3 regions of the Streptomyces sp. NPDC091281 genome follow, and region 1 is predicted to be linked to each of the others. Evidence: riboswitches for the same ligand, from Rfam matches in the RefSeq annotation. Region 1 holds a riboswitch; each other region holds the start of a gene.

Region 1 (5,628 bases):
CGGGGCCGGTGGGGTCGCCGCGCCACAGGGTGGTGTCGGCGGCGGTGTGGTGTCCGGCGTACTGGACGAAGCGGCCGAACTGCTCGGACCAGAAGTACGGGACCGGGTCGTAGACCTCCGGGGGCTCACCGGTGGGGTCGCCGACGATGTTGGCGGCGACCGTGCGCGGGCCCTGGAGGGCGTTGTCCCAGTGGTGGACGAGGAGCCGCTCGCCGTAGCGGCCGGACGGGAAGGAGGCGCAGTCGCCGACGGCGTGGACGTCGGGCAGGCCGGTGCGCAGGTGGGCGTCGGCGACGATCTCGCCCTGGGGGCCCAGTTCCACGCCGGACCCGGCGAGCCAGGCGGTGGCGGGGCGGGCGCCGATGCCGACCACGACGGCGTCGGCGGGCAGCCGGGAGCCGTCGTCCAGGAGGACCGCGCCGGGTTCGACGCGGGTGACGCGCGTGCGGGTGCGCAGGTCGGTGCCGCTGTCGGCGTACCAGGCGGCCATCGGGGCGGCGACCTCGGCGGGCAGCGCGCCCGCGAGCGGCCGGTCGGCGGCCTCGACGACGGTGACCGCGCAGCCCGCCTCGCGCGCGGCGGTGGCGAACTCGGCGCCGATCCAGCCCGCGCCGACCACCACCACGTCGTGCCGGGCGGCGAGGACGGGCCGCAGCCGTTCGGCGTCGTCCAGGGTGCGCAGCAGGTGGACGCCGGGCACGCCGTCGGTGCCGGGCAGGCGCAGCGGTTCGGCGCCGGTGGCGAGGACCAGGACGTCGTACGGGACGGGCCCGGCGGAGGTGTCCAGTTCACGGTCGGCGGGGCGCAGGCCCAGGGCCTCGCTGCCGAGCCGGAGGTCGACGCCGAGGCTCTCGAAGTCGACGTCGAAGGCGGAGCCCTCGGCCTTGCCGAGGAGGACGGCCTTGGAGAGCGGGGGCCGGTCGTAGGGCTGGTGGGGTTCGGCGCCGACGAGGGTCACCGTGCCGTCGAAGCCCTGTTCGCGCAGGGCGACGGCGGTCTGCACCCCGGCCATGCCCGCCCCGACGACGACCACCCGCCGCCCGCCGGGCCGATCCGGTCTGCCGGGGCCGCCCGTCTCCGGCGCTGGTTCCGGCGCTGCTGTCGGTGCCGCGTCCCGCGTCTGCTCGCTCACCTGATCACCTTAGACAGCTGACGGAGGGTCAGTCAGCGGCCGTGCTCCGTGACCTGCTCCACAACGCTGGTCCCGCGGCCGGGCCGCGACTCCCACTGCCAGCTCTCGTCGAGGCGCACCCGCCCGTCGGGCAGCTCGACGACGGTGGAGACGCAGTGCCCGCCGGCCGTGGAGCCGTCCCGCGTGAGCTGCGTGTACCGGAAGTCGAGCCGGTCACCTTCCCGGGTACCCAGCAGATGGCCGCGTACGACGTCCCCGCCCGCGTAGTCGGCCCAGATCACGCCGTCCCGCTCGTGGTAGGCGAAGCGGGTGCCGGTGCCGACCTGGCCGGGTGCCTGGTCGGCGACGGGGGCGAGGACGAGACCGTCGAGGGACCGGGCCACGGCGGGGGCTCCCTTCCGGGGAGGGGGCGCTCCCTTACCGGGGCGCGGAGCGTGCGACTAGGCTGGCCACCGTAGAGCACTCGCGGGAGCCCGGACGCACCGGGCTGAGAGGGAGGCTGGCGGCCTCCGACCGTACGAACCTGATCCGGGTCATGCCGGCGAAGGGAGGGGCTGGACGCCCATGTCCTCACGAACATCCGACGTCCTCGTCGTCGGGGGCGGGATCATCGGCCTGGTCACGGCCTGGCGGGCCGCGCAGCGCGGTCTCGGCACGGCGGTGCTGGACCCGGAGCCGGGCGGCGGGGCGGCGTGGGTGGCGGCCGGGATGCTGGCCGCGGTGACCGAGCTGCACCACGGCGAGCAGACCCTGCTCGGCCTCAACCTGGAGTCGGCGCGCCGCTATCCGGCGTTCGCCGCCGAGCTGACCGACCTGACCGGGCACGACCTCGGCTACCGCCGGTCCGGGACGCTCGCGGTGGCGCTGGACGCCGACGACCGGGCCCATCTGCGGGAACTCCACGACCTCCAGCGGCGGTCGGGGCTGGCGTCGGAGTGGCTGTCGGGCCGGGAGTGCCGTCGGCTGGAGCCGATGCTGGCGCCCGGGGTGCGGGGCGGGCTGCGGGTGGACGGTGACCACCAGATCGACCCGCGGCGGCTGGCGGTCGCGCTGGTGGCGGCCTGCGAACGGGCGGGCGTGACCTTCCACCGGACCCGGGCGGCGCGGCTGACCGTCACGGCGGACCGGGCGGCGGGGGTGGTCACGGACGACGGCACGGCGCTCGGCGCGGACCAGGTGGTGCTGGCGGCCGGCAGTCTCAGCGGGCGGCTCGCGGGCGTCCCGGCGGCGGCGCTGCCTCCCGTACGGCCGGTGAAGGGGCAGGTGCTGCGGCTGACGGTGCCGCCGCGGTACGCGCCGTTCCTGACCCGCACGGTGCGGGCCGTGGTCCGCGGCAGCCAGGTCTACCTGGTGCCGCGCGCCAACGGCGAGCTGGTCGTCGGCGCCACCAGCGAGGAACTGGGCTGGGACACCACGGTGACGGCGGGCGGGGTCTACGAACTGCTGCGCGACGCCCACGAGCTGGTGCCCGGCATCACCGAACTGCCCCTGACGGAGACCCGCGCGGGCCTGCGGCCGGGCTCCCCCGACAACGCCCCCCTGCTGGGCCCGACCCGGCTGCCCGGCCTGCTGCTGGCCACCGGGCACTACCGCAACGGCGTGCTGCTCACCCCCGTCACCGGGGACGTGATGGCGCACGTCCTGACCACCGGCGAGGCGCCCGAGGTGGCGCTGCCCTTCACCCCCCAGCGCTTCGGCGCGATCCTGTCCGGCACTTCTTCGGAGCAGCCCGCATGAACGCCCCCGCACCGTCCCCGGTCACCATCTCCGTCAACGGCGAGCGGCGCGAGGTCGCGCCCGGCACCGCCCTGGACGCGGTCGTCCGCGCGCTGACCCCGGCGCCGTCGGGCGTCGCGGCGGCGCTCAACGAGACGGTCGTGCCGCGCGGCGCGTGGCCGGTCACCGCGCTCGCCGACGGCGACCGCGTGGAAGTCCTCACGGCCGTCCAGGGAGGCTGACCCGTGGCAGACGACCCGTTCGTCCTCGGCGGTACGTCCTTCTCGTCCCGTCTGATCATGGGCACCGGCGGCGCGCCGAGCCTGGAGGTGCTGGAGCGGGCGCTCGTCGCGTCCGGCACCGAGCTGACCACGGTCGCGATGCGCCGGGTGGACCCGTCGGTGCACGGGTCGGTGCTGTCGGTGCTGGAGCGGCTGGGCATCCGCGTGCTGCCCAACACGGCGGGCTGCTACACGGCCGGGGAGGCGGTGCTGACGGCCCGCCTCGCGCGCGAAGCCCTCGGCACCGACGTGGTGAAGCTGGAGGTCATCGCGGACGAGCGGACCCTGCTGCCCGACCCGATCGAGCTGCTGGAGGCCGCGGAGACCCTGGTGGACGACGGGTTCACCGTGCTGCCGTACACCAACGACGATCCGGTGCTGGCGCGGAAGCTGGAGGACGCGGGGTGCGCGGCGGTGATGCCGCTGGGGTCGCCGATCGGGTCGGGGCTCGGCATCCGCAACCCGCACAACTTCGAGCTGATCGTGGAGCACGCGCGCGTGCCGGTGATCCTGGACGCGGGCGCCGGGACGGCGTCGGACGTGGCGCTGGCGATGGAGCTGGGGTGCGCGGGCGTGATGCTCGCCTCGGCGGTGACGCGCGCGCAGGAGCCGGTGCTGATGGCGGGCGCGATGCGGCACGCGGTGGAGGCGGGGCGCCTCGCGCGCCGGGCGGGCCGTATCCCGCGCCGCCACTTCGCGCACGCCTCGTCGCCGGAGGCGGGCCGCGCGGAGCTGGACCCGGAGCGGCCCGCGTTCTGAGCCGCGGCGGGCGCGCGGGGCACGGCGGCCCGGAGTTCGTCGCGTGTGCGTGTCCCTCGTCACAACTGCGCTTCAGTACCGCTGCCGTCCGGTGCGAGCGGGAGCCGTGTCGGCGCGGACTCGTAGACTCGCGGCGTGGACACGACCCTTCAGGACCCTCTGGTCGGGCAGGTGCTCGACGGGCGTTATCGCGTGGACGCGCGGATCGCGGTCGGCGGGATGGCCACGGTCTACCGGGCCGTGGACACCCGCCTCGACCGCGTCCTCGCGCTCAAGGTGATGCACCCGGCGCTCGCGGCCGACACCTCGTTCGTCGACCGCTTCATCCGCGAGGCGAAGTCCGTCGCCCGGCTGGCCCACCCGAACGTGGTGCAGGTCTTCGACCAGGGCACCGACCGGTCGTACGTCTACCTGGCGATGGAGTACGTCGCGGGCTGCACCCTGCGGGACGTGCTGCGGGAGCGCGGGGCGCTCCAGCCGCGGGCCGCGCTGGACATCCTGGAGCCGGTCCTCGCCGCGCTCGGTGCCGCGCACCGGGCCGGGTTCGTGCACCGGGACATGAAGCCGGAGAACGTGCTGATCGGGGACGACGGCCGGGTCAAGGTCGCCGACTTCGGTCTGGTGCGGTCGGTGGACACGGTGACGAGCACCACGGGCGCCGTGCTGGGCACGGTCTCCTATCTGGCGCCCGAGCAGATAGAGCAGGGCATGAGCGACGCGCGCGTGGACGTGTACGCGTGCGGGGTGGTGCTCTACGAGATGCTCACCGGCGACAAGCCGCACGAGGGCGGCACGCCCGCGGTGATCCTCTACAAGCACCTCCACGAGGACGTGCCGCCGCCGTCGGCCGCCGTGCCGGGGATGGCGTACGAGCTGGACGCGCTGGTCGCGGCGGCGACCGCCCGCAATCCGGAGATCCGGCCGCAGGACGCGGTGGCGCTGCTCGGGCTGGCGCGCGACGCGCGCGCCGGGCTCGACGAGACGCAGCTCGACGCGCTGCCCCCGCAGGCCCGGTCCGCCGAGCGGGACATCGCCGAGGACCGTACGAGCGTGATCCCGCGCTCGCTGACGGTGCCGCGGCCGTTGCCGGTGCACTCGATGGACGACGAGGAGCCCGCCGGGCCCGGCGAGGACCCGATGAACCGGACGTCCCGGTTCGCCGCGGAGCCGCCGCTGCCTCCGTCGCCCCGGCGCGGACCGTCCCGGCCCCGGCGGGGCGTGCTGGCGATCATCGCGGCGGTGCTGCTGGTGCTGGGGGTCGGCGCGGGCGTCTGGTACATCAACTCGGGCCAGTTCACCAAGGTCCCGGCGGTGCTGACGCAGCCGCAGGAGCGGGCGGAGAAGCGGCTGGAGTCGGCCGGGCTGGGCGTCGGCAAGGTCTCCCACGCCTTCAGCGACACGGTGAAGCGCGGCACCGTCATCAGTACGGACCCCGCGCCCGGCGCGCGCATCCGGGGCAACGACTCGGTGAACCTGGTGGTGTCCGACGGCCCGGAGACGGTGAAGGTGCCGGATCTGAAGGGCTCGCGGCTGGACAAGGCCAAGGAGCTGATCAAGGCGGACGGGCTGGAACCGGGCCTGGTCACCGAGGAGTTCAGCGACGACGTCATCAAGGGCTTCGTGATCGGCAGCGACCCGGAGGCGGGCACCGAGCGGCGCGCGGGGTCGGCGGTCGCGCTGGTGGTGAGCAAGGGCAGCCCGGTCGACGTCCCGGACGTGACCGGCCAGGACCTGGACGAC
Region 2 (5,628 bases), on a different contig from region 1:
GAGCGCTGGACGAGGACGGCGAGGGGCAGCACGATCAGCGCGGCGACGGTGGCGAGGACGCCGGCCAGCAGCGCCCACTGCCCGGCCCCGCGCGGGCGGCGGGCGGTGACGGAGGCGTCGACCAGCCGCAGCGCGCTCTCCCGCCGCCGGACGGTGACGGCGTGCACGGCGAGGATCGCGGCGACGGCGGCGAACTGCACGAGGGTGAGGACGGCCGCCGTGGAGAGGTCGAAGATCTCGGAGGTCTGCCGGTAGATCTCGACCTCCAGGGTGGAGAAGGTGGGCCCGCCGAGGATCTGCACCACGCCGAAGGAGGTGAAGGTGAAGAGGAACACCATGAGGGCGGCGGCGGCCACCGCGGGGGCGAGCGCGGGCAGGGTGACCTGCCGCCAGGCGCGCAGCGGGGACGCGCCGAGCAGCCGGGCGGCCTCCTCCTGGCGGGGGTCGAGCTGCGCCCAGAGGCCGCCGACGGTGCGGACGACGACGGCGTAGTTGAAGAAGACGTGCGCGAGGAGGATCGCCCACACGGTGGTGTCGAGACGGACGCCCGCGAGGTCGTCGAGGAGTCCGCCGCGGCCGACGAGCGCCAGGAAGGCCGAGCCGACGACGACGGTGGGCAGGACGAACGGCACGGTGACGACGGCGCGGAGCAGGTCCTTGCCGGGGAAGGACAGCCGGGCGAAGACGTAGGCGGCGGGCAGGGCGATCAGCAGGGTGAGCGCGGTGGAGACGAGCGCCTGCCAGGTGGTGAACCACAGCACGTGCCGGATGTCGGAGCGGCCGAGGACGTCGAGGAGGCGCCCGAACTGCCAGCCGTCGCCGGTGTGCAGGCCGCGGCCGACGATCGCGGCGACGGGGTAGGCGAAGAAGACGCCGAAGAACGCGACGGGCAGCGCCATCAGGCCGAGCCGCGCCGCGCCCGCCCGCCGCCCGCCGCGCTTGGTGACGGCGGTGGCGGCGGACGGTCCGGCGGCCGGGTCGGCTACTTCAGTACGAGCGAGGTCCACGTCGAGACCCACTGGTCGCGGTCGGCGGCGATCTTCGCCGGTGCCATCGTCTCGGGGTCCTTGGCGGGGGGACCGTAGGCGCTGAACTCGGCGGGCACGGCCGCGCCGTTCAGCACCGGGTAGACGAACATGTTGAGCGGCATGTCCTCCTGGAACTCCTTGGAGACCATGAAGTCGATGAGGGCCTTGCCGCCCTCGCCGTTCTTCGCGTTGCTGAGGAGTCCGGCGAACTCGACCTGGCGGAAGCAGGTGCCGTTGGCGACGCCGGTGGGGGCGGTGGTGGGCTTGGGGTCGCCGTAGATGACCTCGGCGGGCGGCGAGGAGGCGTAGCTGACGACGAGCGGGCGGTCGGCGCCGGCCTTGCGGCCGCCCGCGGAGCCGGAGAACTCCTCGTTGTAGGCCTGCTCCCAGCCGTCGACGACCTTGACGCCGTTGGCCTTGAGCTTCTTCCAGTAGTCCTGCCAGCCGTCGTCGCCGTAGCGGGCGGCGGTGCCGAGGAGGAAGCCGAGGCCGGGCGAGGAGGTGGACACGTTCTCGGTGACCAGCAGGTTCTTGTAGGCGGGCTTGACGAGGTCGTCGAAGGTCGCGGGCGGGGCGAGCTGGTGGTCGGCGAAGTACTTCTTGTCGTAGTTGACGCAGATGTCGCCGTGGTCGACGGGCGTCACCCGGTGCTTGCCCCGGTCGAGCTGGTAGGCGGCGCCGACCTGGTCGAGTCCGGCGGCCTCGTACGGCTGGAAGAGGCCGTTGTCGAGGGCGCGGGAGAGCAGGGTGTTGTCGACGCCGAAGAAGACGTCGCCCTGCGGGTTGTCCTTGGTGAGGACGGCCTTGTTGACGGCCTGACCGGCGTCGCCGTCCTCCAGGACCTTGACCTTGTAGCCGGAGCGCTTCTCGAAGTCGGCGAGGACGTTCTTGGAGACGGCCCACGAGTTGTGGCTGACGAGCGTGACGGTCTTGGACCCGCCGCCGCTGTCCCCGCCGCCGTTGTCGTCCGAGGACCCGCACGCCGACAGCGTGACGAGCCCGAGGCCGACGGCCGCGGCGACGAGCGTTCTGGTGTGCCGGACGGTGATGTGCACGTGAAATGTCCTCCTGGGGGTGACCAGGAAGAGACGCGGCCCCGCCCGGACCTCCGGCGAGGAGGCCGCGGGCAGGGCGCAACAGCTCGAGTGATGACCGAACTTCCTACCCAGAATGACCTGGGCGAGGTTCAGAGGGTCTGCGGCCCGGTTGCCGCACTCTCAGCGCTGTGGCGCTCCCCTGTCGGAATATGAACTTGTCCGAAAAACGAAGGTCCTGCGTCGGCCAGACTACCGCTCGGTCGCGGCGAGCTGACCACACGCCCCGTCGATCTCCTGACCGCGGGTGTCCCGCACGGTCACGGGTACCCCGTGCGCGGCGATCGCCTCGACGAACGCCTTCTCGTCCTCGGGCCGCGACGCGGTCCACTTCGAGCCGGGGGTCGGGTTCAGCGGGATCAGGTTGACGTGCACCGGCCGACCCTTCAGCAGGCGGCCGAGCCGGTCACCGCGCCAGGCCTGGTCGTTGATGTCGCGGATCAGCGCGTACTCGATGGAGAGGCGGCGGCCGGACTTCTCGGCGTACCCGAAGCCCGCGTCGAGGACCTCGCGCACCTTCCACCGCGTGTTCACGGGGACGAGGGTGTCGCGCAGTTCGTCGTCCGGGGCGTGCAGCGAGATCGCCAGCCGGCACTTGAAGTCCTCGTCGGAGAACCGGTGGATGGCCGGGACGAGACCGACGGTGGAGACGGTGATGCCGCGCTGCGAGAGGCCGACGCCGTCGGGCGCGGGGTCGGTGAGGGCGCGGATCGCGCCGACGACCCGCTTGTAGTTGGCGAGCGGCTCGCCCATCCCCATGAACACGATGTTCGACAGCCGTGCCGGACCGCCCGGCACCTCCCCGTCGCGCAGGGCGCGCATGCCGTCGACGATCTGGTGCACGATCTCCGCGGTGGACAGGTTGCGGTCCAGACCGGCCTGCCCGGTCGCGCAGAACGGGCAGTTCATTCCGCATCCGGCCTGCGAGCTGATGCACATGGTGACCCGGTCCGGGTACCGCATCAGCACCGACTCCACGAGGGTGCCGTCGCCCATCCGCCACAGCGTCTTACGGGTGGTGCCCTGGTCGGTCGAGAGATGCCGTACGACGGTCATCAGCTCGGGCAGCAGCGCCTCGCGCAGCTTCTCGCGGGCACCGGCGGGGATGTCGGTCCACTCGGCGGGGTCGTGCGCGTACCGCGTGAAGTAGTGCTGCGACAGCTGCTTCGCCCGGAACGGCTTCTCACCGATCTCCGCCACCGCCTCCTTCCGCTCGGCGGGCGAGAGGTCGGCGAGGTGCCGCGGCGGCTTCTTGGCTCCGCGGGGGGCGACGAATGTGAGTTCTCCGGGCTTAGGCATGGCCGTACCAGTGTCGCAGATCGGCCGCGGTGCCCCCGCCGGGCTGTGGACGACCCCCGCGCCCGCACCGGAGGGCGGCGGGAAGCCGGGTGCGGGGGCGGACGGCCGCGGGCCCCCGCCCGGAAGGACGGAGGCCCGCGGCTGTGGCTGTGACGGTCGGACGGTCAGCCGGTCAGCCGGAGCCGACGAAGAGGACCAGGAGGAGCCAGACCACCGGCGCGGTGGGCAGGAGGCTGTCCAGGCGGTCCATGATGCCGCCGTGGCCGGGCAGCAGGCTGCCCATGTCCTTGATGCCGAGGTCCCGCTTGATCATGGACTCGCCCAGGTCGCCGAGGGTGGCGGTGGCCGCGACCGCGAGACCCAGCAGCAGGCCCTGCCACCAGGCGCCGTCGTCGATCAGGAACTCCATGCACAGCGCGCCCGCCACCATCGCGAACGCCACCGCGCCCAGCAGGCCCTCGCGGGTCTTGCCGGGGCTGATGCGGGGGGCGAGCTTGTGCTTGCCGAAGCGCCAGCCGACCGCGTACGCGCCGGTGTCGCTGACGACCGTGAGGAGCAGGAACGTCAGGACGCGCTTCGGACCGTCGTCGGCGGTGAGCATGAGCGCGACGAACGTGGCCAGGAACGGGACGTAGAACGCCGCGAAGACGCCCGCCGTGACGTCCTTGAGGTAGCCCTCCGGCGGCTCGGTCATCCGCCAGACCAGGACCGCCAGCGCGGTCAGGGCCATGGCGACCCAGGCACCCTCGGGACCCCGGACGTACCCGGCGACGACCATGGCGGCGCCGCCGACCGCGAGCGGCACCAGAGGCGCCTTGATGCCCTTGCGCTCGTCGAGCCTGCTGGTCAGCTCCCACAGGCCCACGACGACGGCGACCGCTATCACGCCGATGAAGACGGCCTTCACGACGAACAGCGACGCGATGATCACCGCGCCGAGCCCGACACCGACCCCTATGGCCGCGCCCAGGTCACGCCCCGCGCTCTTCTTCTGCGGTGCGGTCGCCGGTGGCGGGGCGTCGGGCATGGGCTCCGGTGGGGTCGCGTGCGCCGCACGGGGCGGCTGCGTCGGGTGGGTCGTGTCTCGGAACAGGGGACCGCCCAGCCGAGCGGCCCCCCGGTCGTCATCCTGGTTTCCGCCGTGTGCGGGTACGTCGGGGACGATGGGCATGGGGCGAGTCTGCTGCGCCTCAGGCGCATCGTACGCGGGACCCGCCGGAGCGGCCCCCTGGGCGGTCCCCGGAAACGGCCCGTGGCCGGTCGGCCGGCCGTGGACCGGCCCGTGGGCGTGCCCGTGCACGGGGTCGGCGCCGTAGCCGGGTCCGTGCGGGGCCGCGTGGGTCCCGCGGTCGTTGGGCTCCCAGTGACCGGCCTGTGACCCGGCTCGTGGCGGAGTGCCCCAGGAAGAGTCGTTCATCAGACCTCGAGCAGCTCCGCTTCCTTGTGCTTCAGGAGCTCGTCCACCTGCGCGACGTACTTCGCGGTGGTGTCGTCGAGTTCCTTCTCCGCACGGCGGCCCTCGTCCTCACCGACCTCGCCGTCCTTGACGAGCTTGTCGATGGCGTCCTTGGCCTTGCGGCGGACGGAGCGGATGGACACCTTGGCGTCCTCGCCCTTGCTCTTGGCGACCTTGATGTAGTCGCGGCGGCGCTCCTCGGTCAGCTCGGGGAACACCACCCGGATGATGTTGCCGTCGTTGCTGGGGTTGACGCCCAGGTCGGAGTCGCGGATCGCCTGCTCGATGTTGCGCAGCGCGCTCTTGTCGAACGGGGTCACGACCGCCATGCGCGGCTCCGGCACGGAGAACGAGGCCAGCTGGTTGATCGGCGTCGGCGCGCCGTAGTAGTCGGCCACGATCTTGTTGAACATCGCCGGGTGCGCACGGCCGGTGCGGATCGCGGCGAAGTCCTCCTTGGCGACCACGACGGCCTTCTCCATCTTCTCCTCGGCCTCGAGGAGGGTCTCTTCGATCACCACTTGCTCCTGCGTCTTTGAGTAGGCCCGGCTGCGGTTCCTTGCGGGGGCGGCGGCCGGCTGCGTCGCGTCTTCTTCCTGCACGGTTCCCGACCGGCAGGACCTTGTCCATCCCCCGACCAGGGGGGTACCCGCGGTCAGGGGTCCGTACGTGGACCGGGGTACGCCCCCGGCCGGCGGCTGTCGTACGGACCGGGGTGCTCCGGTCAGGCCCGGTTGGCCTGCTCGCCCAC
Region 3 (5,628 bases), on a different contig from region 1:
TGGGCTGGATCACGGGTCCGGGCGCCGAGGTGCCCGGCGACGGCGCCGATCAGACGATCAGGCGATCAGCGGAGCAGGCGGGGTCGCCGGGCACGGGCAGGCTTCGCGCCGGGCACCGGCACCCCCGCCGGTCCCAGGAGGACCGGTAAGGCTCCCGGTCCCGGAGGCCCCGGAAGGCCCAGCAGGGGTCAGCGCTTGCGGCGTCGGCCCCGGCCGGTCCTCGGGGGCTGCGGCGCCGCCGGAGCGGGCGACGCGCCGGCGCCCACGGCCGCGCCCGGCGGTGACGCCTGTGCGGGGGCCCCGGCCGTCTTCCCGCCGTTCGGCCGGTCCGCCGAGACCACGAGGGCGGCGAGCGCGGTGGTCACCGGCACCGACGCGACCAGACCGATCGAACCGACTAGCGTCCGCACGATCTCCTCGGCCACCAGCTCACTGTTGGCCACCGTGCCCATGCTGCTCTGCGCGATGGAGAACAGCAGCAGCAGGGGCAGCGCGGCGCCCGCGTAGGCGAGGACGAGCGTGTTGACCACCGACGCGATGTGGTCGCGGCCGATGCGGATGCCCGCCCGGTACAGCCCGCGCCACCCCATCGAGGGGTTGGCCTCGTGCAGCTCCCAGATCGCCGAGGTCTGGGTGACCGTCACGTCGTCCAGGACACCGAGCGAACCGATGATGATGCCCGCGAGCAGCAGACCGCTCATGTCGATCGTCGGATACAGACCGTGGATCAGACCGGTGTTGTCGTCCGTGTTCCCGGTCAGCGCGGCCCAGTCGATGAACCAGGAACCGAGGACGCCGATCAGCAGCAGCGAGATCAGCGTCCCGAGCACGGCCACCGAGGTGCGCGCCGAGAGACCGTGACACAGATAGAGGGCGATCAGCATGATCGCGCTGGCCCCGACGACCGCCACCGCCAGGGGGTTCGAGCCCTGGAGGATCGCGGGCAGGATGAAGAAGTTGAGGATGAGGAAGCTCATCGCGAGCGCGACCAGCGCCATCACCCCGCGCAGTCGCCCGACGACCACGACGGCGACCGCGAAGATGAGGGCGAGCAGGGTCATCGGCACCCGGCGGTTGATGTCGGTGACCGAGTACTGGAGGTCCTTCGGCGCGGAGGGCTCGTAGGCGACCACGACCTTCTGGCCCTCGTGCAACTGCCGTGACTGGTCCGGCTGGACGATCTCGGTGAAGGTGCGGCCCTTGTCCTTGCCCGTGTCCACCCGGATCGTGGCCCGCTTGCAGGTGCCGTTCGCCTGTTGTGCGGCGGAGGATCCCTCGGCGGTCGACGTGTCCCCGGTGGGCGTCCCGCCCGAGGCGTTCACCGACGAACAGCTCAGCTTCTCCACGGTGGTGACCGTCGCCTGCTGTGTCTGCCGGTCGAAGCCCACTCCGGTCCGCTCGTGCGCCGGGGCGCCACCCGGCCACAGCACGACCAGGCCCGCCAGCACCGCCACGGCGAACGGGATCAGCACCGCCGCGATGATCTTGCGCAGGTGCTGGGAGACGGGCGCCGCCGGGCCGTGACTGTGGCTGTGCCCGTGCCCGTGACCGCCTCCGGACGATCCGCCACGGTCCCCGGGCCCACCGTGGCCGTGGCCGTGCCCGCCCGAGCCGTCGCCGGGTCCGTCGTGGCCGCCCTGCCCCCCGTGGCCGCCGGCGCCGCTGGTCCCACCGGGACGGCCGCCCTCGCGGTGGCCGCCCGCGCCGGGGACGTTGCCGCCCACACGTGCGCCGTCGCCGTAACCCTCGTCCGGGCGGCGGCCGCTGTCGTGGCCGTGAGGGTGGCCGTGGCCAGGACCCTGGCCCTGGACACGGCCCTGGCCCCGGCCCTGGCCTCTGTCGTGCTCGTGGCGGCCGCCGAAAGTGGGGTCGCCGCCGTCGCTTCCGCCGAAGGCGCGGTCGTCGCCGAACCAGGACGACCCGCCCTGGGGGGCACCGGTTCCGCCGCCCGGTCCGAGGCGCGGTTCCGGCGGGGGAGAGGGGGGATGGGGAGTCGTGGTCACCGCCCGATCATCGCAAGAACGACAGAGGCCCACTGTTCACCGCGCCACAAAGGACGCTAGCGTGGTGACACCTTTGCACACGCGGGAGCTCGGAGCACCGGGCTGAGAGGGCGCTGACCTCCGTCTTCGCGATGTTTCACGTGGAACGCCATCACCACCGAGTGATGTTTCACATGAAACATCGGCAGGCGGTAGCCGCTGCGTCGACCGCTGAACCTGTTACCGGGTAATGCCGGCGTAGGGAGTAGGTCTCATGACCATCAAGGACGCACGCACGCCTGCCTCCGCGCAGACCTCGACCGAGGTCTCCGCACCCGACTCCGGGGAGGCCGGGAAGTCCATCGGCTGGCACAAGGCGTACGTCGAGGGCACCCGCCCCGACCTGCGGGTGCCGGTCCGTCAGGTGCATCTCACCAACGGCAAGTCCGTCACGCTGTACGACACCTCGGGCCCGTACACCGACCCCCATCAGGAGACCGACGTCCGCCGCGGGCTGCTGCCGCTGCGGGAGAACTGGATCATCTCGCGCGGGGACACCGAGGAGTACGCGGGGCGGCCCGTCCGCCCGGAGGACGACGGCATCAAGCACACCTCGCCGCGCGGCGGACTGCGCAACCTCGACGCGGTCTTTCCCGGGCGTCCGCGCCTGCCGCGCCGCGGCCGGGACGGGCGGGCGGTGACCCAACTCGCCTACGCGCGGCGGGGCGAGATCACCCCCGAGATGGAGTACGTGGCCCTCCGGGAGAACGTGGCACCCGAGGTGGTGCGGGAGGAGATCGCGGCCGGGCGGGCGGTCCTGCCCGCCAACGTCAACCACCCCGAGATCGAGCCGATGATCATCGGCAAGCGGTTCCTGGTGAAGGTCAACGCCAACATCGGCAACTCGGCGGTCACGTCCTCCATCGAGGAGGAGGTCGAGAAGATGACGTGGGCGACCCGCTGGGGCGCCGACACGGTCATGGACCTGTCCACCGGCCGGAACATCCACACCACGCGCGAGTGGGTGCTGCGCAACTCCCCCGTCCCCATCGGCACGGTGCCGCTGTACCAGGCGCTGGAGAAGGTCGACGGCAAGGCCGAGGAACTCACCTGGGAGATCTACAAGGACACCGTGATCGAGCAGGCCGAGCAGGGCGTGGACTACATGACGGTCCACGCGGGCGTGCGCCTGCCGTACGTGCCGCTGACGGCCAACCGCAAGACCGGCATCGTCTCGCGCGGCGGCTCGATCATGGCCGCGTGGTGCCTGGCCCACCACAAGGAATCGTTTCTCTACGAGCACTTCGAGGAACTCTGCGAGATCCTCGCGGCCTACGACGTCACGTACTCGCTCGGCGACGGTCTGCGGCCCGGCTCCATCGCGGACGCCAACGACGAGGCGCAGTTCGCGGAGTTGCGCACGCTCGGGGAACTCAACCGGATCGCGAAGCGTTTTCACGTACAGACCATGATCGAGGGCCCGGGACACGTCCCGATGCACAAGATCAAGGAGAACATCGACCTTCAGCAGGAGATCTGCGATGAAGCTCCGTTCTATACGCTCGGCCCGCTGACCACCGACGTCGCGCCGGCCTACGACCACATCACGTCCGGCATCGGTGCCGCGATGATCGCCTGGTGGGGCACGGCGATGCTCTGCTACGTCACGCCGAAGGAGCACCTCGGCCTGCCCAACCGGGACGACGTCAAGACCGGGGTCATCACCTACAAGATCGCCGCTCATGCCGCGGACCTCGCCAAGGGGCACCCCGGGGCGCAGGAATGGGACGACGCGCTGTCCGACGCCCGGTTCGAGTTCCGCTGGGAGGACCAGTTCAACCTGGCCCTCGACCCGGACACGGCACGGGAGTTCCACGACGAGACCCTGCCCGCGGAACCGGCCAAGACAGCCCACTTCTGCTCGATGTGCGGGCCGAAGTTCTGCTCGATGAAGATCTCGCAGGACATCCGGCGGCAGCACGGGGGCAGCCGGGCCGAGGTCGAGGAGGGCATGGCACAGAAGTCCAAGGAGTTCGCCGCCAACGGCAACAGGGTGTACCTGCCGCTGGCCACCTGACGCACGGGGACGGCGCTGCCCCCGTGCGCGACGGAGCACGGGGGCAGCGCCGTACGCGTCGGTCGAACGGTGGGGGTGAGGTGGATGGCGGGGTGCGCGGGGGACCGGAGTCGCGCCGTCGGAGGCTGTACTGCGGCTGGGGAGGGGCATCCGGCCCGTACCGGACGGTTGCTCTTCCGTGAGCGCTCGCCAGACTGGGCCCATGACAGTGCCATCCATGAGCAAGGGCGCCAACCTTCCGGTCGACGCGCCCGTCGTCCGCGCGGAGATCAGCTGGTCCACGGCGGGCGGGGGGCCGGACATCGACGTGTCGGCCCTGCTGCTCACCTCGGCCGGAAAGGTGCGGGACGACGCGGACTTCGTCTTCTACAACCAGCCGCGCCACGCCTCCGGGGCGGTCCTGCACCGGGGCAAGCGCGGCGACGCCGGCACCACGACCGACTCCGTGGAGGTGGACCTGCGGTCGCTGGAGGGCGCGGTCGACCGGGTGGAGATCTGCGCCTCGGCCGACGGGGGCACCTTCGGGCAGGTGACGGGGCTGACCCTGCGGTTGCTCGACGCGGCGGGCGGGACGGAGCTGGCGCGGTTCGAGATGCGGGGCGAGACGGAGACGGCCTTCATCGGCGGCGAGCTGTACCGGCGCGAGGGGCGGTGGAAGTTCCGCGCGGTCGGGCAGGGGTACGCCTCCGGACTCGCGGGCCTGGCCACGGACTTCGGGATCAGCGTGGACGAGGAGCCGGCGGCCCCGGCGCCTCCGGTCGTAGCGGGGCCGCCGTCCGCCCCGGCCCCGACGCCCACGGTCGTGTCGGCGCCCCTGGCCCCGCCGGCGTCCTCACCCGCGTCACCGCTCCCGCCCGTGCCCCAGTCCTCCCCCTCCCTCCCGCCCCAGGCCCCGCCCGTCCCGCCCGTCCCGGCCGTGCCGCCGACGGCTCCCTCTCCGGCTCCCCGCCTGACCAAGGGCGAGGAGCATCTCCCCGTCGACATGCGCAAGCGGCTGTCCCTGCGGAAGGAGCAGGTCGCGGTCAGTCTGAGCAAGCGCGGGGCTACGGGCGTGCGGGCCCGTATCGTGCTCGTGCTCGACGCCTCCGGCTCGATGTCGTTCCTCTACTCGCGGGGCGTGGTGGCGGACGTCGTGGAGCGGATGGCCGCGGTGGCGGCCCAGTTGGACGACGACGGCTCCCTTCAGGCCTGGACGTTCGCCTCCGAGGCGGCCCGGCTGCCCGACCTGAGCGTGGGCGAACTCCCGGAATGGCTGCGGCTGCACGTGCGGGTGGGGGAGATGAGCCTCTTCCGCCGGAACAAGAAGCCCCGCAAGGGGATGGAACCCGGCCAGGTCGACATGCGGACGATCGGCATCCAGAACGAGGAGCAGAAGGCGATCGCCCAGGTCAGGGACTTCGTACGGGCGAACCCGGCGAGCGATCCGACCCTGGTGCTGTTCTTCTCCGACGGCGGCGTCTACCGCGACGCCGTCATCGAGAAGGAGCTGCGCGCGGCGGTCGAGGAGCCGATCTTCTGGCAGTTCGTGGGCCTCGGCCGCTCGAACTACGGCGTCCTGGAACGGTTCGA

What was found. Region 1 has a riboswitch for thiamine pyrophosphate ahead of thiO (glycine oxidase ThiO). Riboswitches for the same ligand answer to the same signal wherever they lie in the genome.
Region 2: another riboswitch for thiamine pyrophosphate. It lies ahead of ACIQPQ_RS36180 (thiamine ABC transporter substrate binding subunit); the one in region 1 lies ahead of thiO (glycine oxidase ThiO).
Region 3: another riboswitch for thiamine pyrophosphate. It lies ahead of thiC (phosphomethylpyrimidine synthase ThiC); the one in region 1 lies ahead of thiO (glycine oxidase ThiO).

What each region holds. Positions count from the first base shown of each region.
Region 1 covers NZ_JBIVUY010000001.1:949,395-955,022, reverse strand. Annotated here, with positions in the region: gene ACIQPQ_RS04200 (NAD(P)/FAD-dependent oxidoreductase) at 1-1,132, opposite strand, end outside; gene ACIQPQ_RS04195 (hypothetical protein) at 1,165-1,515, opposite strand; TPP riboswitch at 1,588-1,699, shown strand; gene thiO (glycine oxidase ThiO) at 1,697-2,869, shown strand; gene thiS (sulfur carrier protein ThiS) at 2,866-3,090, shown strand; gene ACIQPQ_RS04180 (thiazole synthase) at 3,094-3,888, shown strand; gene pknB (Stk1 family PASTA domain-containing Ser/Thr kinase) at 4,024-5,628, shown strand, end outside.
Region 2 covers NZ_JBIVUY010000020.1:56,906-62,533, reverse strand. Annotated here, with positions in the region: gene ACIQPQ_RS36185 (ABC transporter permease) at 1-1,007, opposite strand, end outside; gene ACIQPQ_RS36180 (thiamine ABC transporter substrate binding subunit) at 983-2,083, opposite strand; TPP riboswitch at 2,169-2,276, opposite strand; gene rlmN (23S rRNA (adenine(2503)-C(2))-methyltransferase RlmN) at 2,315-3,421, opposite strand; gene ACIQPQ_RS36170 (phosphatidate cytidylyltransferase) at 3,594-4,838, opposite strand; gene frr (ribosome recycling factor) at 4,838-5,395, opposite strand; gene pyrH (UMP kinase) at 5,602-5,628, opposite strand, start outside.
Region 3 covers NZ_JBIVUY010000008.1:171,851-177,478, reverse strand. Annotated here, with positions in the region: gene ACIQPQ_RS21990 (YibE/F family protein) at 189-2,003, opposite strand; TPP riboswitch at 2,075-2,264, shown strand; gene thiC (phosphomethylpyrimidine synthase ThiC) at 2,257-4,059, shown strand; gene ACIQPQ_RS21980 (VWA domain-containing protein) at 4,262-5,628, shown strand, end outside.